2 regions of the Brevundimonas sp. SS2672 genome follow, and region 1 is predicted to be linked to the other one. Evidence: riboswitches for the same ligand, from Rfam matches in the RefSeq annotation. Region 1 holds a riboswitch; the other holds the start of a gene.

The links. A riboswitch is a leader RNA that binds a small molecule or an ion and turns the genes downstream of it on or off. The one in region 1 is predicted to bind glycine.
Region 2: another riboswitch for glycine. It lies ahead of AC52GN_RS03965 (TonB-dependent receptor domain-containing protein); the one in region 1 lies ahead of gcvT (glycine cleavage system aminomethyltransferase GcvT).

Annotation. Positions count from the first base shown of each region.
Region 1 is NZ_CM184201.1:2,454,786-2,470,317, forward strand. It holds gene argS (arginine--tRNA ligase) at 1-834, shown strand, start outside; gene AC52GN_RS12440 (adenosine deaminase) at 873-1,883, shown strand; gene pncA (bifunctional nicotinamidase/pyrazinamidase) at 2,040-2,669, opposite strand; gene AC52GN_RS12450 (class 1 fructose-bisphosphatase) at 2,674-3,642, opposite strand; glycine riboswitch at 3,757-3,853, shown strand; gene gcvT (glycine cleavage system aminomethyltransferase GcvT) at 4,014-5,123, shown strand; gene gcvH (glycine cleavage system protein GcvH) at 5,257-5,622, shown strand; gene gcvPA (aminomethyl-transferring glycine dehydrogenase subunit GcvPA) at 5,739-7,085, shown strand; gene gcvPB (aminomethyl-transferring glycine dehydrogenase subunit GcvPB) at 7,101-8,678, shown strand; gene AC52GN_RS12475 (PGPGW domain-containing protein) at 8,850-9,254, shown strand; gene AC52GN_RS12480 (DUF6789 family protein) at 9,431-9,841, shown strand; gene AC52GN_RS12485 (F0F1 ATP synthase subunit B) at 9,954-10,469, opposite strand; gene AC52GN_RS12490 (F0F1 ATP synthase subunit B family protein) at 10,469-11,041, opposite strand; gene AC52GN_RS12495 (F0F1 ATP synthase subunit C) at 11,123-11,347, opposite strand; gene AC52GN_RS12500 (F0F1 ATP synthase subunit A) at 11,406-12,194, opposite strand; gene AC52GN_RS12505 (AtpZ/AtpI family protein) at 12,200-12,571, opposite strand; gene scpB (SMC-Scp complex subunit ScpB) at 12,726-13,406, opposite strand; gene AC52GN_RS12515 (segregation and condensation protein A) at 13,403-14,227, opposite strand; gene nagZ (beta-N-acetylhexosaminidase) at 14,244-15,293, opposite strand; gene AC52GN_RS12525 (SPOR domain-containing protein) at 15,307-15,532, opposite strand, start outside.
Region 2 is NZ_CM184201.1:796,923-812,454, reverse strand. It holds gene AC52GN_RS03980 (autotransporter outer membrane beta-barrel domain-containing protein) at 1-678, opposite strand, end outside; gene AC52GN_RS03975 (amidohydrolase family protein) at 878-1,876, opposite strand; gene AC52GN_RS03970 (prolyl oligopeptidase family serine peptidase) at 1,936-3,888, opposite strand; gene AC52GN_RS03965 (TonB-dependent receptor domain-containing protein) at 3,976-6,588, opposite strand; glycine riboswitch at 6,758-6,838, opposite strand; glycine riboswitch at 6,843-6,927, opposite strand; gene AC52GN_RS03960 (ABC transporter substrate-binding protein) at 7,146-8,201, opposite strand; gene AC52GN_RS03955 (response regulator) at 8,240-8,959, shown strand; partial or broken gene AC52GN_RS03950 (sensor histidine kinase N-terminal domain-containing protein) at 8,959-9,420, shown strand; partial or broken gene AC52GN_RS03945 (hypothetical protein) at 9,734-9,817, shown strand; gene AC52GN_RS03940 (sensor histidine kinase) at 10,019-10,321, shown strand; gene AC52GN_RS03935 (TonB-dependent receptor) at 10,674-13,316, opposite strand; partial or broken gene AC52GN_RS03930 (TonB-dependent receptor plug domain-containing protein) at 13,375-13,638, opposite strand; gene AC52GN_RS03925 (sugar kinase) at 13,853-14,962, opposite strand; gene AC52GN_RS03920 (GDSL-type esterase/lipase family protein) at 14,959-15,532, opposite strand, start outside.

The sequences.
Region 1 (15,532 bases):
CCGCCCCTGCTGGTCATCAGCTCGGAAGGCTCGGCCATGTACGGCACGACCGACCTGGCCACCATTCTGGACCGCCACAAGTCCATTGATCCCGACCTGATCCTCTACGTCGTCGACGAACGTCAGGCCGAGCATTTCGAACAGGTCTTCCGCGCCGCCTATCTGGCCGGATACGCCCCCGAGAAGTCGCTGGAGCACCTCGGCTTCGGCACCATGAACGGCGCGGACGGCAAGCCGTTCAAGACCCGCGCCGGCGGCGTGCTGAAGCTGCGCGACCTGATCGACATGGCGACCGACAAGGCGCGCGAGCGTCTGCACGAGGCCAAGCTGGGCGACGACCTGCCCGCCGAGGAGTTCGAGGACATCGCCCACAAGGTGGCGGTCGCCGCGCTGAAGTTCTCGGACCTGTCGAACAACCGCACGACCTCTTACGTCTTCGACCTCGACCGCTTCATGAGTTTCGAGGGCAAGACCGGCCCCTATCTGCTGTATCAGGCCGTGCGGGTGAAATCCCTGCTGCGCAAGGCGGCGGAACAGGGCGTGCCCCTGGCCCCCATCGTCATCGAGGAAGCCGCCGAGCGCGACCTGGCCCTGACGCTGGACGCCTTCGACGCGGCCACGGCCGACGCCTATGACAAGCGTTCGCCCAACCTGATCGCCGAGCACGCCTATCGGCTGGCGCAGAGCTTCTCGGAATTCTACGCCGCCTGCCCGATCTTGGTCGCGCCGGACGCCGCGACCAAGGGCTCGCGTCTGGCCCTGGCCGCCGCGACCCTGCACCAGCTGGAGACGGCGCTGCGCCTGCTGGGCATCGAGACGCCCGAGCGGATGTAATGTGATAAGGGGGAGGCGACCGCCAAGGAGCCTCCCCCATGTCCCTCGACGCCTTCATCGCGCGCCTGCCCAAGGCCGAACTGCACCTGCACATCGAGGGCTCGCTCGAGCCCGAACTGATGTTCGAACTGGCGCAGCGCAACGGCGTCGCCATCCCCTATGACAGCGTCGAGGCCGTGCGCGCGGCCTATGACTTCTCGAACCTGCAGGACTTCCTCGACATCTATTACGCGGGCGCGGCCGTGCTGCTGACGCGTCAGGACTTCGAGGACCTGGCCTTCGCCTATTTCCAGCGCGCCGCCGCCGACAACGTCCGCCACGCCGAGATCTTCTTCGACCCCCAGACCCACACCGACCGGGGCGTGCCCTTCGCCGTCGTGGTCGAGGGCCTGATCGCGGGCATGGACCGGGCGAAGAATGAGCTGGGCGTCACCAGCGGCCTGATCCTCAGCTTCCTGCGCCACCTCAGCGAGGACGAAGCCTTCGCCACGCTGGAGGCCGCCGAGCCCTATCTTCATCACTTCATCGGCGTCGGACTGGATTCGTCCGAGGTCGGTCACCCGCCGTCGAAATTCCAGCGCGTCTTCGCCGCCGCGCGCGACCTGGGCCTGAAGCTGTGCGCCCACGCCGGCGAGGAAGGTCCGCCCGAATACGTGCGCGAGGCCCTGGACCTGCTGCACATCGACCGCATGGACCACGGCAACCGCTCGATGGAGGACGAGGCCCTGATCGCCCGTCTGGCCGCCGAGCAGATGACGCTGACCGTCTGCCCCCTGTCGAACCTGAAGCTGCGCGTGGTCAGGGATCTGAAGGACCACTCGGTCCCCGAGATGCTGCGTCGGGGTCTGCACGTCACCCTGAACTCGGACGATCCGTCCTATTTCGGCGGCTATGTGAACGCGAACTATATCGAACTGGCCAAGGCGGTCGGCCTCACACGCGAACAGGTCGTGCAACTGGCGAAGAACAGCTTTGAGGGCAGTTTCCTCAGCGACGCCGACAAGGCCGCACGGATCGCCGAGGTCGAGGCCTACGCGGCGGCGAACTGAGCTGGCTCCACTCTACCGCTCATCCCGGCGGACGCCGGGATCCAGTGAGAGCAACGCGCTCCACGGCACAGGATGCCCGTCGGCATCGGCGATGCCTGTCACCAAAGAACTGGATCCCGGAGTCCGCCGGGATGAGCGGAATGGGAAGCGGGGCGGCTAGAAAAGACGATCGGCCTCGATCTCCGCCACGCCCAGCGTCGCAAACCCGGCCTTGGCCGCCGCCGCCGTGTCCGGGGCGATGGCGCGACAGGCGTCTTCGATGACCACGGCCTCAAAGCCCTCGCGCACCGCGTCCTCGGCGGTGAAGCGCACGCAGTAGTCATAGGCCAGGCCGCACAGGAAGACGCGCTTCACCCCCAGATCGCGCAGCAGGCCCGCCAGACCCGTCGCCGTCCTGTGGTCGTTCTCATAGAAGCCGGAATAGGAATCGACCGCCGGGTTGTAGCCCTTGCGGACCATGGCCAGCGCCTTGGTCACGGCAGGCGCCGCGTCGGGGTGGAAATCCGCCCCCGGCGTGCCCTGCACGCAGTGATCCGGCCACAGCATCTGAGGCCCGTAGGCGACCTCAATCTGCGTGAAGGGCGCCGCGCCCGCGTGGTTGGAGGCGAAGCTGATCTGGTCCGGCGTGTGCCAGTCCTGGGTGGCGATGACGGCGGCGAACCGCTCGGCCAGCCGATTGATCAGGGGCATGATCGCCGCCCCGCCCTGAACCGCCAGGGCGCCGCCCTCGCAGAAATCGTTCTGGGCGTCGATGACAAGGAGCGCATCTGTGGCGGCGATCTGCATGGCGTCAGGCCGCCGCGATCTGGTCGACTTCGTTGGCCGAGCCGAGCACGACCGGCACCCGCTGGTGCAGCTCGGTCGGGGTCACGTCCATGATGGCCTGTTTGCCGTCGGTGGTGGACTTGCCGCCCGCCTGTTCGACCAGGAAGGACATGGGGTTGCCCTCATACATCAGGCGCAGCTTGCCCGGCTTGTTCGGCTCGCGCTTGTCCCACGGATAGAGGAAGACGCCGCCGCGCATCAGGATGCGGTGCACGTCGGCCACCATGGCGGCGACCCAGCGCATGTTGAAGTTCTTGCCGCGCGGCCCCTCGGCGCCCTTCAGGCAGCCGTCGACATAGCGCTGGACGCTCTCGGCCCAGTGGCGCTGGTTCGACATGTTGATGGCGAATTCCTTCGTATCGGCCGGAATGCGCACGTCCTCATGCGTCATCAGCCAGCGGCCGTCCGGCGCCAGGGTGAAGCCCGCCACGCCCTTGCCCGTCGTCAGCACCAGCATGGCCTGACCGGCGTAGACGGCGTAGAGCGCCGCGACCTGATGGCGGCCCGATTGCAGGAAGTCGGCCTCGCTCGGCTGGGCCGACGGCGCCTTCAGCACCGAGACGATGGTGCCGACCGGGGCATTGATGTCGATGTTGGACGAGCCGTCCAGCGGATCGAACAGCACCAGATATTCGCCCGCCGCGTTCGCCGAGGGCTGCATCGTGTCCTTTTCCTCGGACGCCACCCCCGCCACGGCCGGGCAGGCCAACAGGGCGTCAGTCAGGATGTCGTCGGCGATGACGTCGAGCTTCTTCTGCTCTTCGTCCTGCACATTGACGGCGCCCGACGCGCCCAGGGCGCCGACCAGGGCGCCGCCCGCCACCACCTGGCGGATCTCGACACAGGCGGCGGCCGCCGTCGTCAGCGTCTCGACCAGACCCTGCGGCAGGTCGAGGGAGGCGAGGTGGGCGGCGAGATCGGTGCGGGCGGTCATGACGTCCTTCAAATCCTGTGGGCGAAGCGCGGTTCCGCCCCTCATGGCCCTTAGGATCGACGGCGGCAAGTCCGGCGCCGCTTGACTCTGCGCCGGAGTCGGGGCCTTAGGTCGAACGCTCTCGCGGGAGAGATCGGGTCCGTTCGCGGCGCCCGGAGCCGAAGGCGCAACCGCCCCGGAAACGCTCAGGCAAAAGGACCGCGAAAGCGCACGGACGCTGGAAAGTCGCCGAAGGACGGAGGGTCCCGACGCGCGCCGACGGAGCAAGGCCGAACCTTTTCGGGAACGGTCGGAATCTCTCAGGCTTCAGGACAGCGGGGGCGCAACGACGGCGAAGCTATCGCCGCAACCTGCGACCCGGAGGCGACGCCATGAGCGATCAGGCCCTTAAGACTACCCCCCTCAACGCCGCGCATCGCGCGCTTGGCGCCCGCATGGTCGGCTTCGGCGGCTATGACATGCCGGTCCAGTATGAAGGCGTGCTGGCCGAGCACCGCTGGACCCGCGAGCACGCCGGCCTGTTCGATGTCTCCCACATGGGCCAGGCGCGCATCACCGGCGCCGACGCCATCGCGCAGTTCGAGCGCTTCGTCCCCGGCGACTATGCGATCGTGAAGCCCGGCAAGCAGAAATACACCCTGCTGCTGAACGAACAGGGCGGCGTCATGGACGATCTGATGGCGGGCAAGCCGTTCGAGGACGGCCTCTACATCGTCGTCAACGCGGGCAATAAGGACGCCGACTTCGCCTTCCTGAACGCCCATCTGTCGGGCGACGCCAAGCTGGAGGTGCTGGACCGCGCCCTGCTGGCCATTCAGGGGCCTGAAGCGGCCGCCGTCATGGCCGCCCATTCGGCGGAACTGGCCGACATGGGCTTCATGGACTGCCGCGCCATCCGCCTGTTCGACGAGGACTGCATCGTCTCGCGCTCGGGCTACACCGGTGAGGACGGCTATGAGATTTCAGTTCCGGCCGCCGCCGCAGAGCGCGTGTGGGGCCTGCTGCTGTCGGACGCGCGGGTGAAGCCGGTCGGCCTGGGCGCGCGCGACTCCTTGCGTCTGGAAGCCGGTCTGCCGCTGCACGGCCACGATGTCGACGCAACGATCACCCCGGTCGAGGCGGGGCTGACCTTCGCCCTGTCCAAGTCGCGCAAGGAACGCGCCGACTTCGCCGGCGCCGAGACCATTCTGAAACAACTGGCCGACGGCCCGGCCCGCGTCCGCGTCGGCCTGCACGTCAAGGAAGGCGCTCCCGCCCGCGAAGGCGCCGAGATCGCCGACATGGACGGCGCCGTGATCGGCAAGGTCACCTCGGGCGGCCCCTCGCCGACGCTGGGACACAACATCGCCATGGGCTATGTGCCGCCGGCCTTCGCCGAGTTGGGCGCGGAACTGAAGGTTCTGGTGCGCGGCCGCCCCGCCGCCGCCGAAGTCGTCGCCACGCCTTTCGTGGCGACCCGCTACTACCGCAAGCCGAAATAAGACCGTCACCCTCGGGCTCGCCCCGAGGGCCGGGCGGTCCGCCGCTCGACGCTGGAAGTTCTAGACCAACCGCCCGCTCCAGGGCTCGATCCTCGGGTCAAACCCGAGGATGACGACAAAAGGGAAGACCAAGATGAAGTTCACCAAGGATCACGAGTGGGTTCGCCTCGACGGCGACGTCGCCACGGTCGGCATCTCCAAGCACGCCGCTGACGCCCTGGGCGACGTGGTGTTCGTCGAGACGCCGGAAGCCGGCAAGACCGTCTCGGTCGGCGACAGCTTCGCCGTCGTGGAATCGGTCAAGGCCGCCTCGGACGTCTACGCCCCCATCGCGGGCGAAGTGATCGAGGGCAACGCCGCCCTGGCCGACGCCCCGGAAACCGTCAACGCCGATCCCGAAGGCGAAGGCTGGTTCGCCAAGATCAAGGTGTCCGACGCCTCGGTGCTGGACGGCCTGATGGACCGCGCCGCCTACGACGAATATCTGACCACCCTGTAAGGTCTCCCTCTCCGCTCATCCCCGCGGAAGCGGGGACCCAGTTCCTTGGGGTCAAGCAGCGGTGTTTGAAGCTTAAACCTGGGTCCCCGCTTCCGCGGGGATGAGCGGAATATAGAATGCGCTACCTCCCCCTGACGCCCGACGACCGTGAGGCCATGCTGGCCGCCATCGGCGCCAAATCCATCGACGACCTGTTCATCGACGTGCCGCAGGCCGCGCGCCGCGACGGCTTCGTCGACCTGCCCCGCGTGGCGGGCGAGCTGGAGGTCGAACGCGCCCTCTCGACCATGGCGAGCAAGAACGCCACGGCCGGAACCGTGCCCTTCTTCTGCGGCGCCGGGGCCTACAAGCACCACGTCCCGGCCACGGTCGATCACGTAATCCAGCGGTCGGAGTTCCTGACCAGCTACACCCCCTATCAGCCGGAAATCGCGCAAGGGACCCTGCAATATCTCTACGAGTTCCAGACCCAGGTCGCCAACCTGACCGGCATGGAAGTCGCCAACGCCTCGCTCTACGATGGGTCGACGGCGATGGCCGAGGGCGTGCTGATGGCCACCCGCGTGACCCGCCGCAACAAGGCCGTCATCTCGGGCGGGGTCCACCCGCACTACGTCAAGGCGACCGAGACCGTGGTCCACGCCGTCGGCGTCGAGACTGAAGCCCTGACCGCCGCCGTCGACGCCGAAGACGCCGTCATCGCCGCCATCGGCAAGGACACGGCCTGCGTCGTCGTCCAGACCCCGAACGTCTTCGGCACGGCCACCGACGTGACGAAGATCGCCGAGGCCGCCCACGCTGCGGGCGCCCTGCTGATCGTGGTGACGACCGAGGCCGTGTCGATGGGCCTGCTGAAGTCGCCCGGCGAGATGGGCGCCGACATCGTCGCGGCCGAGGGTCAGTCGATCGGCAACGCCCTGAACTTCGGCGGCCCCTACATCGGCCTGTTCGCCACCCGCGAGAAGCTGCTGCGCCAGACGCCCGGCCGCTACTGCGGCGAGACGGTGGACGCCGAGGGCAGGCGCGGCTTCGTCCTGACCCTGTCGACGCGCGAGCAGCACATCCGCCGCGACAAGGCGACGTCGAACATCTGCACCAACTCGGGCCTGTGCTGCCTGGCCTTCACCATCCACATGAGCCTGCTGGGCGAGACGGGCCTGCGCCAGCTGGCCCTGCTGAACCACGAGAAGGCGCTCGCCACGCGCGACGCCCTGGCCGCCATTCCGGGCGTCGAGATCCTGACCCCGCGCTTCTTCAACGAGTTCGCGGTCAAGCTGCCGAAGAACGCCGCTGAGGTGGTGCAGACGATGGCGGACAACGGCGTCCTGTGCGGCGTGCCCTACAGCCGTCTGGCGCCCGATGCGGGCCTCGACGACGTCCTGCTGGTCGCCGCCACCGAGACGACGCTGGACGCCGACATCAAGATCCTGGCGGGTGCGCTCGCCAAGGTTCTGGCCGCCTAAGGGGAGATTGGAACCATGAGCACGATGAACACTGTCGGCCGCCCGACCGCCCCGAACGCCGCCTCGGACGCTTCCTACAAGCCCGCCACCCTGACCGGCGGGCGCGGCCTGCTGCAGGACGAGCCGCTGATCTTCGAAGGCGAAGGCTGGGGCAAGACCGGGGTCGATCTGCCGCAAGCCAAGACCGACGGCTCGGACCTGGGCGACCTGGTCCGCAAGGATCCGATCGGCCTGCCCGGCCTGTCGGAGCCCGAGGCCATGCGCCACTACGTGCGCCTGAGCCAGAAGAACCACGCCATCGACCTGGCCATCTATCCGCTGGGTTCGTGCACGATGAAGCACAACCCGCGCCTGAACGAAAAGATGGCGCGCCTGCCGGGCTTCTCGGACATTCACCCGCTGCAGCCGCAGTCGACGGTGCAGGGCGCGCTGGAGCTGATGGACCAGCTAGCCCACTGGCTGACGACGCTGACGGGGATGCCTGCGGTGGCCCTATCGCCCAAGGCCGGCGCCCACGGCGAACTGTGCGGCCTGATGGCCATCCGCGCCGCCCACCAGGCCAAGGGCGAGCATGAGCAGCGCCGCAAGGTGCTGGTCCCGACCTCGGCCCACGGCACCAACCCGGCCACGGCCGCTTTCGTCGGCTATTCGGTGGTCGAAGTGGCCCAGACCGACGACGGCCGCGTCGACGTGGCCGATCTGGCGTCGAAGCTGGGTCCGGACGTGGCGGCCATCATGGTGACGAACCCGAACACCTGTGGCCTGTTCGAGCGCGACATCCTGGAGATCAGCCGCCTGACCCACGAGGCGGGCGCCTACTTCTACTGCGACGGCGCCAACTTCAACGCCATCGTCGGCCGGGTGCGCCCCGGCGACCTGGGCGTCGACGCCATGCACATCAACCTGCACAAGACCTTCTCGACGCCGCACGGCGGCGGCGGTCCGGGCGCGGGTCCGGTCGTGCTGTCGGAGGCCCTGGCCCCCTTCGCCCCCGCTCCTTGGGTCGTGAACACGGGCGACGGCTACAAGCTGGTCGAGCGTGAGGAAGACGAGGCCGAACAGGCCTTCGGACGCCTGTGCGCCTTCCAGGGGCAGATGGGCATGTATGTGCGCGCCCTCAGCTACATGATGTCCCACGGCTCGGACGGTCTGCGTCAGGTGGCCGAGGACGCCGTGCTGAACGCCAACTACATCAAGGTCCGCCTCGAAGACCTGATGAGCCCGGCCTTCCCCGACGGCCCCTGCATGCACGAGGCCCTGTTCGACGACGAATGGCTGAAGGGCACGGACATCACCACGCTCGACTTCGCCAAGGCGATGATCGACGAGGGCTTCCACCCCATGACCATGTATTTCCCTCTGGTCGTCCACGGAGCCATGCTGATCGAGCCGACCGAGACGGAGTCCAAGGCCGAACTGGATCGCTTCATCGAGGCCATGCGCCTGCTGGCGGGCGCCGCCAAGGCCGGCGACGTCGAACGCTTCAAGGGCGCGCCCTTCCATGCGCCCCTGCGGCGTCTGGACGAGACCCGCGCCGCGCGTTCGCCGCGTCTGCGCTGGGCCGCGCCGGAAGGCTCCAACCGCGCCGGCTGATCGGGCCTGCAAGCCTGAGTTCAGGGAACGCCGTGTCTTTCGGGACACGGCGTTCTGCATTTCTGGACCGACTTACGAAAGCGTCATGGCGACGCCGCCTTTCGGCCTTGTCTCGTGCGTTTACTGATTGTCGGCCCTCCCTGGCCGAATCCTTGTTCGAGACGCCGCCCCGTGACCCTGGTCCTGCCATCGCTGCGCCCGCCTCCGCCGCCCCGTCCGGGGCTGGCGCGGCGTCTGCGTCGCCTGGCCCTGATGGCCGTGGGCTTCGTGGTCATCCTGCTGGGCGTGCTGATTGCGCCCCTGCCCGGCCCCGGCGGCGTGCCGGTCATCGCCCTGGGTCTCGTCATCGTCCTGCGCAACTCCTGGTGGGCCAAGCGTCAGTTCATCCGCGCCCAGCGCGCCCGACCCAAATGGGTCTATCCCTTCCGCCGCCTGATGCGGAAGAAGCCCGAGATCGCTCCCGTCTTCTGGCAGCAGACCCTGCGCGCCGAGAAGATGGTGCTGCGCCGTCGTCGTCGCCCCCTGGCCCGCTTCCGCCGCCGCCTGCGTCGGGCCTGGCGCGCCTTTCGACAATAAGGCCAAGCCAAGGCAAACACGGCAATGTGAACGACGTTCACGCCGTTTCCGCCCGGAACGGCGTATGCTCCCCCTTGCGTAGTCTCGAAGTTGAAAGCGTTGGGAGGCGCTGTTCACATGATGTCACGCGTAAAAAAGGAATCATCGCCGGCTTCGTCGCTACCGTCGTGGTTTCCGTGCTTGAGCTCGTCAATCTGTTCCTCAATCACCTGTTCGATCCCTTTCCGGGGGTCGTGGCCCAGATGTTCGGCATGCCGGGCAACATGGCCGCCGGTTGGGCCATTCACCTAGTGATGGGCACCGTCGTGCTGGGGTCGTTGTTCGGCATAGCCTATCCGCGGCTGCCGACCGCCACGCCGATCACCAAGGGCATCGTCTTCGCCGTCGGCGCCTGGGTGGCGATGATGCTGTTCATCACCATGGTCGGCGACTACCGGACCTTCACCGGCTCTTCCGGCTTCGGCACCTTCGGGTGGATGCTGGCGCTGCACATGGTCTTCGGCGCCGTCCTGGGCAATGTCTACGCCCGGCTGGTCGAGCGCGAGAAGCGCGGCGCGGCCCCGATCGGAGCCGCCCCGGCCCACTAGCCCCGACGCACTAGACGTCTCGATCCCGACAACCGGATCCGGACAAGCAAAAGGCCCCGCCGTCGCCGGCGGGGCCTGATGCTTTTCGGGGCCGACTCGACGCCAGAGGCGATCAGTTCAGCTTGCCGCCGATCTGGCCGATGGCCTGGTCGATCAGCGGGTCGGTCTTGGCGCCGGCGATGCGCGTCGCCAGAATCTGTTGCGCGGCCTTGGCGGCCAGGTCGGCGGCTGCAGCCTTGACCTCTTGGGCGGCCTCAGCCTCGGCCTGGGCGATGCGGCGCTCGGCCAGGGCCTGGCGGCGAGCGGTCGATTCCTCGATCCGCGCCTTGGCGTCGGCTTCCAGGCGCTTGGCGTCGGCCTGGGCGGTGGCCAGCAGGTCCGCGGCCTGGGCCTCGGCCTCGGCCTTCTCCTGACGGATCTGGGCCAGCATGGCTTCGGCTTCGGCGCGCAGACGGGCGGCCTCGTCCAGATCGCCCTGAATCTTGGCCGCCTTGGCGTCCAGGCTGGTCGCGACCAGCTTGGGCACCCCGGCCATCACCACGATGGCGATGAAGACCAGCAGGCCGACGGCGACCCACAGCTCGGGATTGGCGATGTCGTAGAAATGACTGGTCAGGAAGGCGGGCATCAGACGGCTCCCTTGATCGCGGCGGCCAGTTCGGCGTCGGTGGCCTTGGAGCCGGTCAGACGGTCCAGCATGGCGCCGGCGGCGTCGGCCGCAATGGTCGCGACATTGGTCATGGCGGCGTCGCGCGTCTTGGCGATGGCGCTCTCGGCATCAGCGATGCGGGCGTTCACCACGGCTTCGTCCGCAGCCAGACGGGCGTTGAATTCTTCGGTGACGCGCTGCTTGGCGGCAGCAGCGGTGGCGCGGGCGTCGGCGCGGGCCTTTTCGACCTCGGCGCGGGCGGCCTCGGCCTGTTCGGCGGCTTCGGCCTGAACCGAGCGGGCGGCGGCGATGGCGCTGTCGATGGTCTGGGCGCGCTCGTCCATCACCTTGCGCAGGCGCGGCGTGAACACCTTGGCCACCAGCACATAGAGGATGACGAACAGGATCAGCAGATAGCCGATCTGGCCGGCCCAATGCTGGAATTCGAACTGGGGCAGTCCGCCCGAGGCATGTTCGGCCGCCGCCTGCGTCTCCGCATGAAGGTCGCCGTGCGCCGGGATCTGAACGTCGTGTGTGGGGGTGATGGCCATGAACCGTCTATCGCTAAGTCAGGACAACGGCGCGCAGGACTGGCCCGCGCGCCGTCTATTCTGAAAGATCGTGGGCTGGGATCAGCCGAAGATCATCAGGACGCCCAGCACGAAGGCCAGGATGCCCAGGGCTTCGGCCAGAGCCGCGCCGACGAACAGGTTGCCGACTTGCGAGGCAGCCGCCGCCGGGTTGCGCAGGGCGCCCGCCAGGAAGTTGCCGAAGATGTTGCCGACGGCCAGGGCCGAGCCGATCATGCCGAGGGTGGCCAGACCAGCGCCGATGTACTTGGCGGCTTCAGCGTCCATGATGATATTCCTAGTTCTTTGGAGCGTTGGAGGGTGGGGTTAGTGCTGAACCAGAGCCTTAATGGCCCTCGCCCAGGTTGACCACATCGTTGAGGTAGATGCAGGTCAGAACGGTGAAAACGAAGGCCTGAAGGAAGGCCACGAGGAACTCAAGCGCCGTCATGGCCACCACCATCCCCAGCGACAGGGCCGCGACGGGGATGAAGGCGTAGGCCAGGCCGCCGGTGACGATGGCCACCGCGCCCAGTTGAACGACGAACTGGGCGAAGATCTTCAGCGCCACGTGACCGCCCAGCATGTTGCCGAACAGACGAAGGGCCAGGGTGGCCGGACGCAGCAGGAAGGAGACGAACTCAATGGCGCCGACGATCGGCCGCAACAGCAGCGGCGCACCCGTCGGCCAGAACAGCTTGAGGAAGCCGACGCCGTTCTTGACGATGCCGACCGTGATGACCACCAGGATGGTCAACAGGCCCAGGGTCGCGGTCACGGCCAACTGAGAGGTGGCGGTGAACGTCAGGAACATGCCCAGCAGGTTCATCGTCAGCACCAGCAGGAACATGGTGAAGGCGAAGGGGAAATACTTCCGGCCTTCATGACCGATGATGGAGTTGGCCAGGTTGTCGACCATGCCGAACAGGCTCTCGCCCGCGGCCTGCATCCGGCCCGGCACCACCTTGGCGCCCGAGGTCGCCAGGGTCAGGAAGCCGACGACGCCCACGAAGGCGATGGTCATGGCCACGTGCGAATTGGTGATGGCGATCACCTGCTCGCCCAGGACGGGAACATTGACCGTGCCGAACTCGACGAGCGGCTTGACCTCAAATTGTTCAATCGGACCGGCCATTAAGCCTATCGTTCCCTGTTTTCTTCGTCAGCCTCGACGATGGGTTCGCCCTGTTGGGGCACGCCCGCCGCCTTGGCCTGCGCCATCAGCCGATTGGCTGTGCGGCGCGCCATATAAACCGATAAGGCGAAGCCCAGAAGGACCCCGCCCACAACGCCTATCGGCGTCGTCCCGAACAGCCGGTCGACGCCAAAACCAAGTGCGAGACCGATCAACACCCCGCCGAGCAGTTCGGCGATGATACGATAGGCCTGGCCGACGACCTTCTGCGCAGCGACCTCGACGGACTTGTCCGCCTGAACCTTCGCCTCCAGTGCGGATGCGCTTTCGTGGAGGCGTTTGATCGCCTCTTCGCGCGATTCCTTCGTCGGGGACATGGGCCTGTTCGCTCAGCGCCCGGCGCAGGGCCGGAACGGGTCTGAATTTCGGCGCGGAACCTATAGGCGAGACGGTCTCAGGTCAAGGCGGCGCGCCTTGGACTTAAGTCCATGACTTTTCGGCGCTTCTTGGGGGCGCGACGTTCCGTCCCGGTCACGGTTGCGACTCTTCGTCCTCGCTGACGAAATCCTGGGCGAACTCGGGCGCGGCGTCGTCCAGCCCCGTGAGCAGGTCCTCGCCCTCCTCGTCACCCACGCGCAATGGGTCCGGCACCTCGAAACCGACCGGCATGGACAGGTCCAGAAGGCCCGCCGCCTTCATCTCCTGCACGCCCGGCAGGTCATAGAGACCGGCCAGGCTGAAATGCTCCAGGAAACGGTCGGTCGTGGCGTAGGTCACCGGCCGTCCCGGCGTGCGGCGCCGCCCGCGCAACCGCACGAAATCCATCTCCAGCAGCAGGTCCAGCGTGCCCTTGGACAGGGAGACCCCGCGCACGCTCTCGATCTCGGCGCGGGTGCAGGGCTGGTGGTAGGCGATGATGGCCAGTGTCTCGAGCGCGGCCTTCGACAGGCGGCGCGGCTCCTCGCGCTCCTCGGTCATCAGGAAGCCGAGGTCGGGCGCGGTGCGGAAGCGCCAGCGCTCGGCCACGCAGTCCAGCTCGACACCGCGTCCCTGATAGCGCGCCTGAAGCGCGGTCAGCGCCCCGCCGACGTCGGCGCCCTCGGGCAGGCGGCGCGCGATCTCGGCCAGCGACAGCGGCGCGGCGGCGGCGAACAGCAGGGCCTCGACACGGCGTTCGATCTCGAGGTGGTCCGGGGTGAAGTCGAGGGTCACGGCGTCAGCTCCAACGGCTGGCCCAGCCCTCTGCGTTTCAGCCACACCGCGTCGAATGGCCGCTCCTGGCGGATGTCCATGCCGCCCTCCTTCACCAGCTCCAGGCTGGCCGACAGGGTGGAGGCGGTATAGCTGGCCTGGCTGGGGCCTTCCTGCCCCTCCGGCTTCTGCGGCGCGACGCGCTCCAGCGGCGTCCATTCGGCCAGGCGCGGCATGATCTCGCGCAGCCAGTCGCGCGCGGCCTCCAACTGGAAGGCCTCGACCCGCTGGCCGGGGGCGTATTTGCGGCGCTCCTCGCGGCGGCGCTGGGCGACATAGGCGCTCATCAGCTCATAGAGGCTGGCGTCCACCCGGTCCGACGGGATGATGACCGTCGCCTGCGGGTCGCCGCGCGTGAAGACGTCGCGTTTCAGCTGCGGACGGCGAGTGATGGCCTCCACCGCCGTGCGCATGGCCTCCAGCTTCTGCAGGCGGAAGGCCAGGGCGGCGGCGATCTCTTCGGCGGGCGGCTCCTCCGGCTTGTCCTTCTCGTTGCGCGGGATCAGCAGGCGCGACTTCAGATAGGCCAGCCACGACGCCATCACGAGGTAGTCGGCCGCCAGGGCGAAATTCCGCCGCCGCGCCTCATGCACGAAGGCCAGATACTGTTCGGCCAGACGGGTGATGGACAGCTTCAACAGGTCCACCTTCTGCGTACGCGCCAGGGCCAGAAGGACGTGCAGAGGGCCTTCATAGCCCTCCAGATCGACGACGAAAGCCTCCTGCGCCTCGACCTGTTCGACGGCGGTGAAGTCGAGATTCGGCTGGAAGGCCTCGCTCATGCGCCCTCCCCGTCGGTCACCCTTGCGCCTCGCCGACGTCCGGCCCCTTGGCGGCGTCGAAGCGGCCGGTCAGCGCCGCCTCCAGCCGGGCGCGGGCCTCGGCGACGTCCAGCGGCTCGGGCGTGCGGACGATGCGGTTCAGCGCGGCCTCGGCGCGGCGCTTGGCCTCGCCCTTCAGCTTCTTCGTCGCCTTGGCGACCTCCGCCATCTGCTTCAGGTCGCCGTTGCAGTGAAGCACCACGTCGCAGCCCGCCTTCAGCGACTGCTCGGCCCGCTCGGTCAGCGTGCCCGACAAGGCCTGCATCGACAGGTCGTCGGACAGGATCAGGCCGGAGAAGCCCAGCCGCTCGCGCATCAGGCGGATCGCCTTCTTCGACGTCGTGGCCGGGCGCTTGGCGTCGACGGCGGTGAAGACGACGTGGGCCGTCATCGCCATCGGCATATCCGACAAGGCCTTGAACGGCGCGAAGTCCCAAGCGTCCAGTTCCTCGATCGCCGTCTCGACCACCGGCAGGTCGTGGTGGCTGTCCGAGAAGGCGCGGCCGTGGCCGGGAATGTGCTTGATGATCGGCAGGACGCCGCCCGCCAGAAGGCCCTCGGCGGCCGCCCGGCCCAGTTGGGTCACGGTGGCGGGATCCTGCGCATAGGCGCGGTCGCCGATGATGTCGTGGGCGCCCGGCACCGGCACGTCCAGCACCGGGACGCAGTCGACCGTGATGCCCAGTTCGCGCAGGTCATGGGCGATCAGCCGCGCGCCCAGACGCACCAGTTCGCGCGCCGCCGCCGGGTCCTTGGTCGCCTTCAGATAGGCGGCGCCCGGCGGATATTTCGGCCAATGCGGCGGGCCGAGGCGCTGGACCCGACCGCCCTCCTGATCGATCAGGACCGGAGCATCGTCCCGACCCACGCTGTCGCGCAGTTCGGACACCAGCGCCTTCACCTGCTCGGGGCTGTCCACGTTGCGGCGGAACAGGATGAAGCTCCACGGTTTGGCCTCGGCGTAGAAGGCGCGCTCCTCCGCCGTCAGCCGGTGGCCGGAACAGCCGTAGATGGCGGCGGAGGTCATGCTTGCGCGATCCTTAGCGGACGATGCAGTCGCGGCCCGCGGCCTTCAGCGCATTGCAGAAGGCGACGGCGCGCTCACGGCTCATGCCGGTGAAGGTGGTGCGGTAGACGGTCGAACCCGAGGCCGTCGTCACCTCCTGCACGCGCTTCTCGGCGCCCGAGGCGTACTGGCCGAAGCGGGCGGCGACGGCGGCGTATTCACGGTCGGCGATGGCGGTCGAGGAGAAGGCGCCGATCTGC
Region 2 (15,532 bases), 1.6 Mb from region 1:
GCTGTACGTACTCAGGTCGTTGAGGGCGATAGATCCGCCCGCGTCCGCAAGAACAGCAGAGGCCCCCGCGCCGCTAGTCGTGACGTTGGTGCGGGTCAGGGTGATCGTCCCGCCCCCCGACGCATAGGCCCCATACGCGTTGTCGAGCGCCGTGTTCACCCCGCTGTCGGTCAGCGTGACGCGGCTGCCTGTCCCGATCGCCTCGACCCCGTGAGCGCCGACGCCGTTCGTATAGACCGAGGTATAGCTGCCAGTGATCTGCCCCCCGCCATCGGCGTAGAGGCCGTGGCCGTCGTCGCCATAGGTGGTGACCATGGCCCCGTCCGACGGCGTGCCGGTCAACGAAATCGCACCGTCATCGCTGGCGCGCACGCCGTGGCCGCTGCCGAACGCGGAAAGATCGACAGAAACGCCGCTATAGCTTCCCGATCCAGAGACATCGACCACGGGCGCGGCGTCTGCGCTTTGCCTCGCGGTGAACGCCGGATCGGCGCAACTGCCGGAGGAGAGATTGAGCGCCGCCGGCGCAGCGGCGCATTGAGCGAACGCGTGCGTGGAGGGCAGCAACACCGCCGCCGCCGCCGCCCAGATGGCGCGATGGCGACAGACTGAGTTCAGAAGCGCCTTCTTCCGCGAATCGCCGAAACCAAGGCCGGCAATCGAAACCGGCGTCTCCACACGGGCTACAGGCAATCGCGAACTCCGCAGACGATATCTAAACTGAGGCCGATACGTGCGGCGGAAAGAGTTAAGATACGACAAGAGGAATTAGTTAAGCTTCAGCGTAACTTGGGTAGGCCTAGGTCCTGGCCCTGGCCTGGGTCCGGAGCAGGGCGTGGGAGCAGACCACGTCGAAACAAGGCGAATTCCCTGGTGATCATTCATGCCCCCGGACGCTCCCGCCTGCGTGAGCTGGGGTCAGTTGGCCGCGCTCAGCGGAAGTGAGCGGCAAGCGCTCGAACGCAGAGCCGAAATAGCCTGCCAACTCGCCAGAGAACGGCCAATCCGAACCAAGCGTAAAACGCTCCAGACCGATCCGCCGCATCACAGCCGCAAGGCGAGCCAAATCTTCATCGGGCGTCTCGGCGTCGAAAGTCTGGGCCAGGTCGAAATGAAGCGAGGCGCCCAGGCCCGGCTCACGCTCCAACGCCTCCGCGAAGGCGTCGATGGCCGACCAGGTGTTGGCGTCCAGGCCGCCCCACCCGCCCGAATGCGCGATGAAGACAGGACTTCCGCCAGCGTGCGGCAGCACCTCCTTCAAGAAGATCTCCACGTCCTGCGCGCCATAGTCCTCGGCGCGGGTGCGCATGTGGATCATGATCGTCTTGCGGTGACGCCCCGCCGCCTCGAACACCCGCGCAAGGCGGGCGACATGTACCTTGTCCCTGAGGTCGAGGCCTGAGTTGGTAAGGTGCAGCTTCACGCCCGCCGCCGCCGGCTCGTCGGCCCAGAACGCCAGCTCGGGCAAGGCCGTCGAGGTCAGCGGATTGATCCCGATGAATGCGACGAAGCGGTCCGGGCGTTCTCGCGCCAGGCCGACGGTGAAGGCGTTTGCCGACCGCACGAGCTCAGCCGCGTCCGGCGCAGGCGGAACCATCATGGGGCTTTCCGCCAGATAGGCGGTGGACATCAGCCAGGCCTGCCTCACCGCGGCCCGGTCCATTGTCGCCAGCAGATCATCAGCCGTCAGCGGCTGGACGAAGATATCCGGGCAGGCGCCGATCCGCCCAGGGCTGCGGCAATAGCCCGGCAGGAAGGAGAGGATCGCCGGCGAGTGGACATGGACATGATGATCCACAGCGATCGGGGACGCAGCCGCCGAACCGGCGAACAGGCATGACAAAGCCGTCGCCAGAGCGACCTTTTTCAGAAACATGAAGGACTCGGAAAGAGGGCGCGATGAGACGCCATTACCGGCGCCCCATCGCGGAATACTCAGCGCGAAGCCGCGCCGTTGAGCAGGGTTTCCTGCCAGAACTGCAGACTGGTCCAGAAGTAGTAGTCCACGTTCTCCTTCTTGTGGAATCCGTGGCCTTCGTTCTCGGCCAGCAGATGCCAGGCCGTGCCGCCGTTGCTGCGGACCGCCTTGACGATCTGATCGGCTTCGGAAGCCGGCACGCGCGGATCGTTGCCGCCCGTCGACACCAGCAGGGGAATGCTGATCCGATCCACGTTGGTCAGCGGCGAGATGGCCTGAAGCTGGGCGCGCTGTTCTGGGTCGCGCTCGTCGCCATACTCCACCCGCCGCAGGTCGCGGCGATAGGACTGGGTGTTCTCCAGGAAGGTGACGAAGTTGGAGATGGCGACATAGCAGTTCGCCCCCTTCAACTGATCGCTGTAGTGAACCGCCGTGGCGTAGCACATGTAGCCGCCATAGGAGATGCCGGTCACAGCAAAGCGCGAGGCGTCGAGCGACGGATTCTGCTTGAGGGCGCTCAGCAGGGCGCCGATGTCCTTGACCGAATCCTCACGACGCCAAGGCCCATTGTCCAGGTTGACGAAGCGCGAGCCATAGCCGCTCGACCCCCGCACATTGGGGAAGAATAGCGCCACCCCCAGTTCGTTGAGCAGATAGTTCTGCGGGCCCAGGAACTCGGGTCGCGTCTGACCCTCGGGGCCGCCGTGGATGTCGATGATCAGCGGCCGCTGGCCGGGAAATTTTGCCGCGTTCGGCTGATAAAGGAAGCCCGAGACCGTCTCGCCGTCGAAGCTCTGGATCTCCACCAACGTCGGTTCGACATTGGCTTTGGGGTCCAGCCCGCCCGTCTCGCTGAACGTCCACTGGCGCACGGCCAGCGTCTTGGGATCGATGGAGAAGGCGTCGCCCGGCACCTGGGCCGAAGACAGGCTGAGACCGATCTCGCCCCAGGGCGCGATCTGGATGGTGTCGCCGAAGCTCCAGTGCAGCACGCCGGCCGGCAGGCCGTCGACCGCCCTCGCCTCTCCGCTCTTCAGATCCAGCACCCGCAGACGGGTGACGCCGGCCTCATTGATCGCATAGGCTGCGAAGGAGCCGTCCGGCGCCAGGGCGTAGTCGGTCACATCCCATTTCGCCTCAAGGCTGATAGGAACGAAGGCGCCGCCCTGGATACGGCCCAGGCGCAGGAAGTCGGAGTCGCGGTTCGAGGTGGCGTAAACGCCGCCGTCAGCGCCGTAGCGCGGATCGACATAGGAGACCTGCGCCTCCGGATCAGTCAGAGCGGTCATCTGGCCTGACGCCAGGTCCAGTTCATAGACTGCCGCGTCATTGATGGACTTGCGGTTCAGGACCAGGGCCTTGCGACCGTCATGCGAGAAGTCGGCGATGTTCCACCCGCCGCCCGAGACCTGAGCCACCAGGCGATCCGATCCGGCGACGCCCGGTTCGACGACATAGAGATCCATGTCCGCGCCGTTGCGGCGGGACGAAGCGTAGCCGACCTTGTGGCCGTCCGGGCTCCAGGCGCCGAACCAGTTACGGCTGCGGCCGTCGGTCAGCAGGCTCAGCCGCCCGTCATGGAGAGTGTAAAGCTGATAGAATTCGTCGCCGCCGTTGTCCTTCTGGACCAACAGCGTCCCATCGGCGGGCGACGGCGCGCCGAACATCACCGGTTCGGCCTCAAAGCTGATCTGGGTGCGGGCCGCGCCGGGCGCGGCGACACGGTGCAGCTGGTCGCTGGCGCCGAAGCGCGTCTTGACCAGCATGGAGCGATCTACAGCGCTCCATCCTAGGAAGGCCGCACGGCGCGCCTCCAGATAGGGCTGAGTCGCCGCAACCAGGGCGTCCGGCACCGGCGGCAGCCCGTCCGCGACAATGGCGGCCGGCTTGGGCGCTTCGGCGAGCACAGGTGCGGCGAAGGCGCTGGCGGCCACGGCGGCGGCCAACACCAGGGGAAGTCGGGAAATCATGAAATCAGGCCCTCTCGGCAAGGGAAGGAGTCGCCGGCTCCCTGGTCAGGGTTGGGGAGCCGGCGACAAGGACACGAAGGCTCAGACCTAGAAGCGAGCCCGCGCGCCGATCGTGACGTAACGGCCAATGACGTCGTAGTAGGGAGAGAACAGCGACCCCACCGGCGGCTGGCGATCGAACAGGTTGGTGGCGTTGGCGTAGAGCTCCACCCCCTGCGCCCCGAAGCGGGTCAGGTCCGCCGTCGCGCCCAGGTCAAAGTAGGTATAGCTGCCGATGTGGTTGTTCACGATCTTGATCGTGCTGTTGTAGTCGCCGGCCGAGATGTAGCGGGCGCGCAGGTTCGCCCCGAACACATCCCCCTTCCAGCCCAGCGAGCCGTTCAGACGCCATTCCGGCACGCCCAGGCCGAAGGAGTAACCCTGAGACTTGACGTACTGGATCTCGCTGACGCCGTCGTTGGTGGTCAGGCTGTTCACCCAGGTTCCGACCAGACGCGCCGTCACCCGACCCGGCGCTTCAGGGAAGAAGCGGTCCAGCGGCGCCGCGTAGGAGATCTCGGCGTCCACGCCGTCGGTCTGGTACTCGGCCAGGTTCACATAGGTGGACATGGTGCGGACCAGGTCGCCCTGGGCGTTGCGTTCGATCTTGCTGCACAGGGCGGTGTTGCCGTTGAAGCAGCGGTTCACCAGGTCCTGCGGCGCGATGGTGGTGATCACATCGTCGATCTTGATGTTGTAGTAGTCGAGCGACATGTTCAGGCCGGGGATCGACGGCGGCGCATAGGTGACGCCGATCGTCAGGGTGTCGGCCGTCTCTGGCGTCAGATCCGGATTGCCGCCGCCGTTGTTCAGCACATAGACGGTCTGGTTCTTGGCCGGATCGTTGATGTTGTTATAGCCGGTCGTCGTCTGGGTGTAGAGCTCCGACAGATTGGCCGAACGGATGTCTCGGGACTGGGTGATGCGGCCTCGGAAACCGGGGAAGAACTCATTGGTCGCCCCCACCTTCCAGGACCAGATCGAGCCGGTCGTGTCGTAATCGGAAATGCGCGCCGCGGCGTTGAACTCCAGATTGTTCAGAACGGGCAGGTCACGAACGACCGGGACCAGAACTTCGGCGAAGGCTTCCTTGACCGAGAACTCGCCCGACATGGCCGAGAAGCTGAAGGTCCGGAAAGCCTTGGCCGCGTCCAGTTCGCCGACGGTCTGGTCGATCGACTCCTTGCGCGCCTCGACGCCAAAGGCGACCGAGACATCACCGGCCGGCAGGGTAAAGGGCTCGCCGCGCAGACTGATCCCCCCGACATCCAGCTTGGTGGTCGAACGCTGTTGCGGCGTGCCGGTCACATAGTCCATGGCCGCCTGGCTGGGCGCGCCCAGACCGAACAGGTTTATCGGCACGCAGCCCGAGTTGGCGTTGGTCAGGGAGACGCGGCAGATCGCCTGCCCCGTCGCCGGATCCAGCACCGAGTCCACCGCCTGGGCGTATTCCGTCCTCAGCAGGAAGCCGGGAGTGTCGATGTTGTTCTCGAACTCTCCATGGCTGTAGTAGGCGCCCCAGCGCCAGGCGCCGCCGCCCAATTCACCGTCCAGCGCCAGGGTGGCTTGCGTCGTGACGCGTTCGAAGTCGATCCGCGGATAGGTCTCGGCGTTGAAGCGGCCCATCGTGAAGCTGGTCTCACCCGCCGCCGTCATGGCGTCACGCACCGCCGTCGGCAGAAAGGCGTTGTCGATGCTGATCTGCAGATCGCCGCGGTTATGGTCGCCGAACCAGATGTAGTCGTTCCACATCTTGGCGTGACGAATATCGGCGGTGAAACGCAGGGTGTCCGTCACGTCATAGGTGGCGCTGGCCATGGCGACGAAGCGCTGCTGGGGCGTGACCAGAGGGCTGAGATCGTCGTTGGACGGCCCTTCGCCGCCCACGGTCGACGTCCCGACCTGCTGGCCGAAATCGAAGTCGCGCAACGAACCATCAGGATTGAAGGCCTTGCCCGACAGCACGCCCGACATGATCAGCCCCCCATAGGCGGCGTTGGCGAAGCCGACGTCCGGCACGGTGACGAAACGACCGGTGCCGTCATTGGTCGACACCTGCCCCCAGCGACCGATGCGCGGGCGTGAAGTCTTCGGCACCACGCCTTCATTGTCGAGGTATTCTGCGCCGATGATAAAATGGCCCCGGCCCTCCAGGAAATCCGTCCCCCAGGCCGCCTCAAAACGCTTCTGCTCCGCGTCGTCGAAGGAGGAGATGCCGTATTCCGCGCCGATCTTGGCGCCGGTGAACCGACGATCGATACCGATGTTGACCACGCCCGCGACGGCGCCCGAGCCCCAAGCCGCCGAAGCGCCGCCAGTGACCACATCCGCGCTGCGCACCAGAATCGACGGAATGCTATTCAGGTCATTCTCGCTCGACACACGGCGGCCGTCGATCAGCACCAGGGTGCGACTGATGCCCAGGCCGCGCAGATCGACCGGCGCGTTGCCTGCGCCCGTGTTGGTGCCGGTGGTCTGCGGCGACGAAGTCGCGCGAAACTGCGGCATGTCGTTAAGGGCCGCTGCAATGTTCGGACGTGCGCCGACCGACAGATCTTCGGCCGTCAGACGCACGGTCGGCGTCGGCGCCTCGAACCCGGCGCGATCGATCCGCGAAGCGATGACAACGATCTCGTCGACCGACGAGGGCCCTTCGTCCACAGGGACATCCTGGGCCATGGCTCCGCCGGCGCACGCGAGAAGCGCCAGGACGCTGCTGCATCCGGTCAAACGAGTATTGAATTTGGACAAGTCGAAGTTCCTCATGGCGACGGCGTCCCCTCCCAAGGACAAGAGACCAGCGGCGACTGACGCGCCTTTTGACCGCCCCCGCTGTCATCGGGCCTGAGAGTTTCGGGTCGCCCCTTGCTCCTTCGGCGAGGCGCACCCGAAGGCCGCCTTCTCTCCAGCGTTTCCCGCGCAGCACGGTCCTTTTGCCTGAGCGTTTCCGGGGCGGTTGCGCCTTCGGCGTCGGAGTTCGATCTCTCCCGCGCTGCAAAACCAGTAGGAAACCGCCTCACAAAGCCTGTCAAATCGACATTTTTGGCAAATTTATTGCTTACTTTATATATACTACGCAAATATACGCTATTATTATCCTTGCTCGACCTAATCGTGCGGCGAGGCGCGGGCCGCCTAGCGGCGCGGTGTCAGAAAGGTGACAGGAAGATGTCAGTAACCGCGCGCGAGAGTTATCCACAGGATTGCGCGATCGCCCATCATGGCGCGAAGGGATCGTCTGGCGCCTGTTCCGCTCCGACCATCGCTGTCCGCCACTGGGCGATCAAGCGCCGACGTCGTAACTGATCGAGGTTGGCCAGAAGACCAGGACCGACACGGATGGACCTCAGCCCGGGAGAAGCGGCGACATCCGCCATATCCACACGAATGGGGCCCGCGCCGGTCCGGCTGATGAGTTCCTGGCCTTCACGCGAGAGAAGGAAGTCCAGAAACAGCCGCGCCGCCGCCGGATGGCTGGCGTTGCGCGGAATAAAAGCGACGCGCGACACGGACAGTCGATAGTCCGACGGCACGATCACCGCCACTTCGTCATGATCCGCAGCAAAGCCGACCGCGAAGGAGCGGTTGACGTTATAAGCGAACACCTTCCGGCCGTCGGCGATCTGGCCCAGCATTCTATGCCCCGATGTATCAAGGCGAGGCGCCGTACGGCCCAAGGCCTCCATCAACCGCCAAGCGTCTGGATAGGCCTGGATATCCGCAGACAACAACATCATGCCGACAGCGCTGCGCTCGACGTCATATAAGGTGGTCCGCTCGGCGAACACCTCGGGCCTCGTACTCAGAAGACGCAGAAGCTCCGCGTGACTGCGTGGCGCCGCGTCCGCTGGCAACAGTCGACGGTTGTAGACGAAAACGATCGGGTCGGCGGTCAAGCCAAAGCCCTGACTCCGCCATATGGCGCCGTCGGGAAGACTGCGACGATGCGGTGAGCGATAGGTCTGGGCGTAGCCGTCATTGACCAGCTTGATCTGCTGATCCATCGCCGAGGACCAGACGAGATCGACCCCCGGTCGCCCCGCATCCGCCGTCGCCTTCACCTCCTCAGCGATCAGCGACGAGTTGCGATCCACGACCTGCACCTTGATCATCGGCCAGCGGTCCTGAAAAGCGTCGATGACCGGCTGCATCATGCTGGTGTTCGTATAGACGACCAGGCCCCCTTCGCGCTGCGCCCTCCAGCGGGTCAGCGGATTTGTGGCAGGCCCGTTCGGTTCGCGAACGCAGGTCGCGGTCGCCGCGACCGCCAGCACGACGAGAAGTCGTATCAAGCTCGCCGGCCAGTTCCACTTTGCGGCGCGCCGCTTTAGGTTCCGCAAAGTCACTCACTCCCACCCAGCCGGTCGCCATGAAAATACTGGTCGTCGAAGATGACAAGGCGCTCAGGCATTCTCTCAAGGCCAGTCTGGAAGCCGCCGGCTTCACCGCCTGCTGTACCGAGTATGGCGCTGAAGCCCTGACCCTGGAGGCGAACGGGGGTTTCGACGCGGCCGTTCTGGACATCGGCCTGCCCGATATCGACGGCTTCGAGGTCTTGAGCGCGCTCCGACGCCGGGGCTCGACCACGCCCGTGCTGATGTTGACGGCGCGCGACGGGCTGACCGAGAGGGTGGCGGGATTGGATTTGGGGGCTGACGATTATCTGGTGAAACCCTTCGCCCCCGTCGAATTGGCGGCGCGGCTGCGGGCCATCGCACGCCGTCGCCAGGGACGAACCGCAGAGACCGTCATGATCGGCGCCATGACCTGTGACTGGGAAGCCGGACGCGTCATGGTCGGCGACCGCGACCTGGCCTTGCGTCCCCGCGAATGGGCGGCGTTGCGGGTATTGGCTTCCCGCGTCGGCCAGGTCGTGGACAGGGACATGCTTGCGGCGGAGGTCTTTCCCCAGGATGAGGCGCCTTCGCCCAATGCCCTGGAAGTGCATATCGGACGTCTGCGCCGCAAATTGCAGCCCGACGGACCCGCCGTGGTCAATATCCGCGGTCGCGGGTATCGCCTCGATCTCTGATGGCCAGATCTCTCAAGCATCACAGCCTGATCAGTCGTCTGTTCCTGGCGCAGATCGCCCCCCTGACGGCCTTTGCGGTTCTATTTCTCGCCATTGGCATGTGGACGACCCATCGCGTGGTCGAACGAACTGCGGACCGCCTGCTCGCAGGCGCCATGCAGACCATCCTCGAAAGCGTCACGCTTGAGAACGGCGAGGTGATCGCGGAAGTCGAGCCGTGGTCGTTGGCCTTGCTGGACAACCCCGAACGGGACGCGGTCTTCTACAACGTGCGGGACAGCGGCAAGCTGATCACCGGCTATGAAGAGCTGCCCCTGTTGTCAGGGCTGTCGACTGACCATCCGCGCTTCGCCTATCTGACCGCGCACAATGTTCCGTTGCGTATGGCTCAGCAATCTGTCGCCATTCCGGGGCGCGAGGGCGTCGTCTCCGTCTCGGTCGCTCAAAGTCTGGATTCACGTCGGGCGGACATGGCGGAACTGCACCGCAACCTCTTGTTGTTTCTCGCCATGCTCGTCGGGCTTGCCGCCCTGCTCATCTGGCCAAGTCTCACTTGGGGGCTAAGCGCCTTGCGACCTCTGGCCGATCATCTCGCAGCGCGCCCCACGGCGACGCCTCATGATTTCGCTCCAACGCCGACCGACTTGGCGCCGCGTGAACTGCTGGCCGTGATCTCAGCCTACAACGATCTTCTGGCGCGACTGGAACGCTCCACATCCGGGATCCAGCGCTTTGCAGCCGACGCCTCGCATCAGATCTCGCACCCCGCTGACAGTGATCGCCGCCAATCTGGATTTGTTGGCGAGCACGGACCGTGGTTGGAGCACAACGGAGCTGCGTCTGTTGGAGGACTCGCGGCAGAGCGCGGGCTACATGACCCGCCTCGTTCATCAGTTGCTCGCCGTCGCTCGCGCCGACGGCGTGCGTTTCGCCGGCGAAGCCGATCTCGGCCGCGCCGTCCGCACCGCCTGCCGCAGCCATTCTGGCGACGACCTTCGACTTCGACTCCCCCTGGAAACGGTTTTGGTTCGTGGAAACGAGGATCTGATCGTCGAGCAATTGACCAATCTGCTCGATAACGCCCGCCGTTACGGCCTCCCGCCGATCATGCTTCAGGTCAATGTTCAGGGCGATATCGCCCAGTTGACTCTATGGGACCATGGCCCTGGAGTAGCCCCTCAGGATCTGCAGCGCCTGTCACAGCGCTTCTATCGGCCTAGCGCAACGCGAAAACCCAGTGGGGCGGGTCTGGGCTTGTCCATCGTCGAATCCCTTGCGCAAGCCCAAGGCGGCGGCTTCTCCATCCGAAACCGATCGACAAAGAAGGGCTTGATCGTCACGCTAAGCTTCCACATTTCGTGACCTAACAGCCTCGCTGAGAGCTGCCGCTGCGCCGGTGGTGTCGAGGATGCTGACGCTTCCTCGGTTAAGGCGCGTCGCCCTTGGCACGGTTGCATCCACGACATGTATGGCCCGGCCAGCCTGCTGTGTGGATGAACCGAAACCGTCGACCTCAGCCTCTGAATCCGGCTGCTTTGAAAGCCGCAAACCATGGCCTCAGAGCAACGCAGCTATAGCCGACTCGATCAGTACCTGCGGTTCTCAGCCCCGCCCTTGCCCCTAACAGTCGGCTGAAAGCCATGGCTCGACGCATACTTAGATTGGCGCGAGACTTCCGCTCCATCTCGTTATGGAGCAGAAGTCTCGGCGTCCCTCAGAAGCGCAAGCTCAGCCCCGCGACAATGCGGCGGTCCGTCAGACCGTTGTAGCACAGCAGAGCATCGTCGTTGATGCAGTATTCATTGGCGTCTTCACGCGTCAGATTGATCGCCTCCAGACCCACGGTGGCCCAGCTGTTGATCTCATAGTTGACGCTGGCGTTCAGTTGTCCGCGGTCGTCGCTGACACGCGGAACGTCAAAGGCTGAGGTGAAGGCTTCCGTGTTGATGAAGTCGGAACGCCACGTGTAGCGCATCCGGGCGCTCAGCCCGCCCCGCTCGTAGAACAGCGTCGCATTGTAGGAGTACTTCGAGAGGTTCTCCAGCTCGACGCGATCCTGCGGCAGAGGATCGAAGCCCAGGTCGCGGGTCGTGTTCCGCGTCAGGCCGATGGTCCGGTAGCTGTCAACGTTTCCGCCGGTCTTCTGATAGGTGAAGTTGCCGATAAAGCCGAAGCCGGACATCCAGCCGAGGCGATCCTCCCATTGCGACAGGTCGTACTGGAAGGCCGCTTCGACTCCCGTCTGGGTCGTCTCGCCATCCACGTTGAACATCGACGTCAGCGGAACGCAGATGCCGGTCTGCCCCTTGTCTGGGTGATTGACGTTGATGACGGCGATCGGGTTGTAGATGCCGCCGCCGGGGCAAGACGGATCACGGCTTCGGTTCACCACGCCGTTGACGGCGTTGTCCGGCGGGCTTTCGGTGACGCTGGCGAACAGATTGTCGCGCACCTTGTGGAAGACGCCGAGGCTGATCAGGCTGGAAGGAGCGAAATAGTATTCGGCCGACAGGTCGAACGACAGGACGGTTTCCGGCTCCAGGTTCGGATTGCCGCGGTTTACCGCCGTGTTCTCGCTGGTGGCGAAGGTCACCGAGGACGACAGCCGGTTGAAGTCCGGTCGGCGAATATCACGGGCGACGCCGGCGCGGATGATCACGTCCTCCCGCGGCTCGGCCACGAGGTTGAAGCGCGGCAGCCAGAATTCATAGGAGGTGTTGTGCACCGACCGGCTCGCGTCCGTGCCGCTGGCGACCGTATTGCCGACCGAGCTGAGGTCGGTGCTGACATAACGGACGCCGGCGTTGCCGCGCACAGGCATCCCGAACGCTTCGGTGTCGAAATTGGCCTGCAGATAGGCGGTGCTGGTCTTTTCGGTGATCTCGAAGAAGGCGCTCGCTTGCGATGTCGGCTGACCGATCAGCGGAATATTGGAGCCGTTGGCGGCGTTGCTGGCCGCGATGGCGGCGTTGATGTCGGCCAGGGTTCCGGCCGGATCGCCGAAGGCCTTGGCGCCGTCCAGGATCAGGAAGTCCGAGAAATACAGACGGCGATCATCGGCCGCGTTGAAGTTGTTCGGGCCGGCGATCAGCAGGTTGGAGAAGCGGTCGCCACTGGGACGGAAGAAGGACGAGTCGATGTTGGTGAAGTTGGTGCTGCCCGTGACGTTGTCATTGAGCGCGCTGGTCTCGTTCCAGCGCAGCCCCGCGTCGATCGAACTGATGAAGGGCACAATGCCGTCCATGGCGTAGGAGGCGTCGAGGCGGAACGCCTTCTCTTCATTCTCGCGAACGCTACGACCCTGCGACACCTGATGCAGGCGATAGTTGGCGGGGTCCAGCAACTGGGCCGTGCTGGGCGTCGAGAGCTGCCCCTGGGCGATGCCGAACTGCAGCGTGCCGCCGCTCAGGTCGAACTCGATCGGCACGCCGTTGGCCAGCGACACGCCCCGGACCGGCTGGGGACCGTTGGGATTGACGAATTCGAGCGTCGTATTGAAGCTGGGCAGGACCGAGTCCGAGGTCGACAAGGACGCCTGGGCGCTGAGCGACAAACGCTCCAGATCCCACTCGCCGCCCAAGGCGAACACGCGGCTTTCGGTTACGCGCGAGCCCGTATCGCTGGTCGTGCGCAGATAGGGCGCAAGATTGCCGTCCGTCCGAGGCAGGATGAGCCCCTTCAGCGCCGCCTGGACGGAGCCTAGATCCATCGTCCCGTTCGGACCCTGCACCTTGCCCAGGTTGACGGTTTCGAAGGCGGTGTTCGTCGTGTTGTCGACCACGCCGTTGTCCGAAATGGTCGAGATCTGGACGGTCGAGCTCTGTTCGGCGCGCTGCTGATCGTTCAGCGTCATGTCGAAGTAGAATTTCAGATTGTCTTTCGGCTTCCACTCCGCCGAACCCGAGAAATTCTTGGTCTCATACTCGAAATTATCCAGATCCTGATTGAAGAACTGGATGCGCATGAAGGGGAAGGCCTCGGCGCTCAGACGGCCCGAGTCCGGAGTGACGACCGCATCGCGGTCGACGCGCGGGCGGAAGGCGGCGACGTCCTGCTCGGCGTAGCTGAAGCTGCCGACCAGGCCGAACTGACCGAAGTCCGTGTCCCAGCGCTTGCCAATCGTGCCCGAATAGCGCGGCGTCAGGGTATCCGACAGGTCGCTGTATTCAGTCTGGGCGCGGAAGGCGAACAGGGGATCCTTCAAGTCCAGCGGGCGGATGGTCCGCAGATTGATGGTGCCGCCCACCGAACCTTCGATCGTCTTGGCTTCCGGCACCTTGATGACCTGCACGGAGCTGATCATCGAGGCCGCCAGATCGTCGAAGCTGATGCCCGACCGGCCCGAGCCCGACCCCACCGTCGAGACGCCGTTGATTTCGACCCGGTTGGCGTCCGTGCCGCGAGATCTGCACGCCGCGCCCGACGCCCGCCTCGCGGGTGATCTGGATGCCGGTGACGTTCTCAAGCACTTCGGCGAGATTCTGGTCCGGCAGCTTGCCGATGTCCTCCGCCTCGATGACCTCGACCAGGTTGGCGGCGTTGCGCTTCTGCGACAGGGCGTTCTGCAGCGACGCGCGAATGCCGGTGACGACGATCTCATCGACCTGAGTGACGTCGACGTTCCCCGCCTCGTCCTGATCCGGCTCAACGCTTTGGGCGAACGCCGGAGCGGCCGCCATCAGCGCCGTCGTCGTCAGCAGTATCGCCGTAAATCGTTTGCCGGAATTCGCTCGAACGCCAGCATCCCCCATTTGCCTCATCGCGTGCCTCCCAGTGCGTTTTTTATTATCCGAACGCTGGATTGGCCTTACCTGTCTGTCAACCTCTTTTCGGACCACAATGGATTAATTTAATAGACCAATTGGTCTATTTTTGGATCGAACACTCGTTTCCTCAGCGGCTTGCGCCGCGCTCGCCCCGAATAAGCGCCTCGATTTCAGTCAGATCCGTCTCGGCGTTGTCGCCGGGCGTTGTCATCGCCAAGGCTCCGTGGGCGGCCGCCAGTTCCACCGCCTGTTGGGGGCGCTCTCCCGCCATGAGCCCGTGGATAAGACCCGAGGCGAAGGCGTCGCCGCCGCCGACGCGGTCCAGAATCTCCATATCCGGTCGAGCCATGGAGACGTATCGCTCGTCCCGCTCATGGAACACGCCCTGCCAGCCGTTGACCGTGGCGCTCTTCGAGTCACGCAGGGTGTAGGCTACGCCCCGAAGCTGGGGGAAGGCGTCGAAAGCCATCCGCGCGGCCTTGGACGGCGGCCCCGGATCGGTCGGCCAGGCGCGCCGCCCGACATCTTCGCTGACCAGACCGAGGCAGGCTGCCAGTCCCCGATCATCCGCAAAGACCAGATCGCACTCAGCCACGATAGCCCGGTTGATCGCGCGCAGGGCCTCGGGGTCCGGATGACTGCGCCACAAGCTCTCGCGATAATTGAGATCGTAGGACACGGTGACGCCGAGGCGCCTCGCCGCACGCACAGCCGCCAGGGCGGTCTGCGCCGTTTCAGCCGACAATGCCGCGAAGACCCCGCCGGTATGCAGCCAATGCGCGCCGCGCGCCCCCAGAACATCGTCCCAGTCGAACGCCTGCGGGTCGAGCGCCGACGCTGCCGAGTACGCTCGGTCGGACACCCCCTGCGGCGGCCGGACGCCGAAGCCGCGCTCGGTGAAGTTGAGGCCCATTCGCGCCTCGCGCCCGACGCCGTCGTAGTCGCGCCAGACGATGGCGTCGACGTCCACCCGCGCCTGGGCGATCAAGCTTTCGGCCAGGGCGCCCAGGGGGTTGCGCGGCAGGGCCGTCAGCACCGCCGTCGGCCGCCGGAAGGTCCGGCTGAGCCCCCGCGCGACATTGTACTCGCCGCCGCCCTCCCAAACGTTGAAAGCGCGAGCGCTGCGAATCCGTCCTTCGCCCGGATCCAGGCGCAGCATCACCTCGCCGAGGGCGGCCAGATCCCACCGTCTGGGGCTGCCGGCGGACAGCGCCCACGAATGCTTCGCCTCGCTCATCGCGCGTCGCACCCGAACAGCGACAGATCGACCGCCTCAGCCATCAATCGATACCCCTCATCATTGGGGTGAAGCATGTCGGGACGAGCCGCGCCCGCGCGGAAGCTTTCTGGATCCGCCGGATCCCGCACGGCCGCATCGAAGTCCACGACGCCGTCAAACGCGCCTTCGTCGCGGATGAAGGCGTTAAGGACCCGACGCGCCTCTGACGACGGAGCGTCATAGCGCTCCGATCCCTTGAACGGCGTCAGGGTTCCGGCGACCGCCTTCACCCCGTGGTCGCGCAGGCGGGCGACCAACTGGCGATAGCCCTGAACCATGTCCGCTGCATTGCGGCCCGGCTTGGCGGGGTCGCCCCCGTGGCGGATGTCGTTGATGCCTTCCAGCAGAATGACGTAGTCGATCTGCGGCAGGGCCAGGATGTCCCGGTCCAGCCGCGCCAAGCCCGAATGGGACCGGCCGTGGTCCAGCAGCTTGTTCCCGCTGATGCCCTGATTCAGCACCACGAATCGGCCAGGACAGGTCGCCTCGAAGCGACGCGCCAGCATGCTGGGCCAGTCGCGCTCGGCT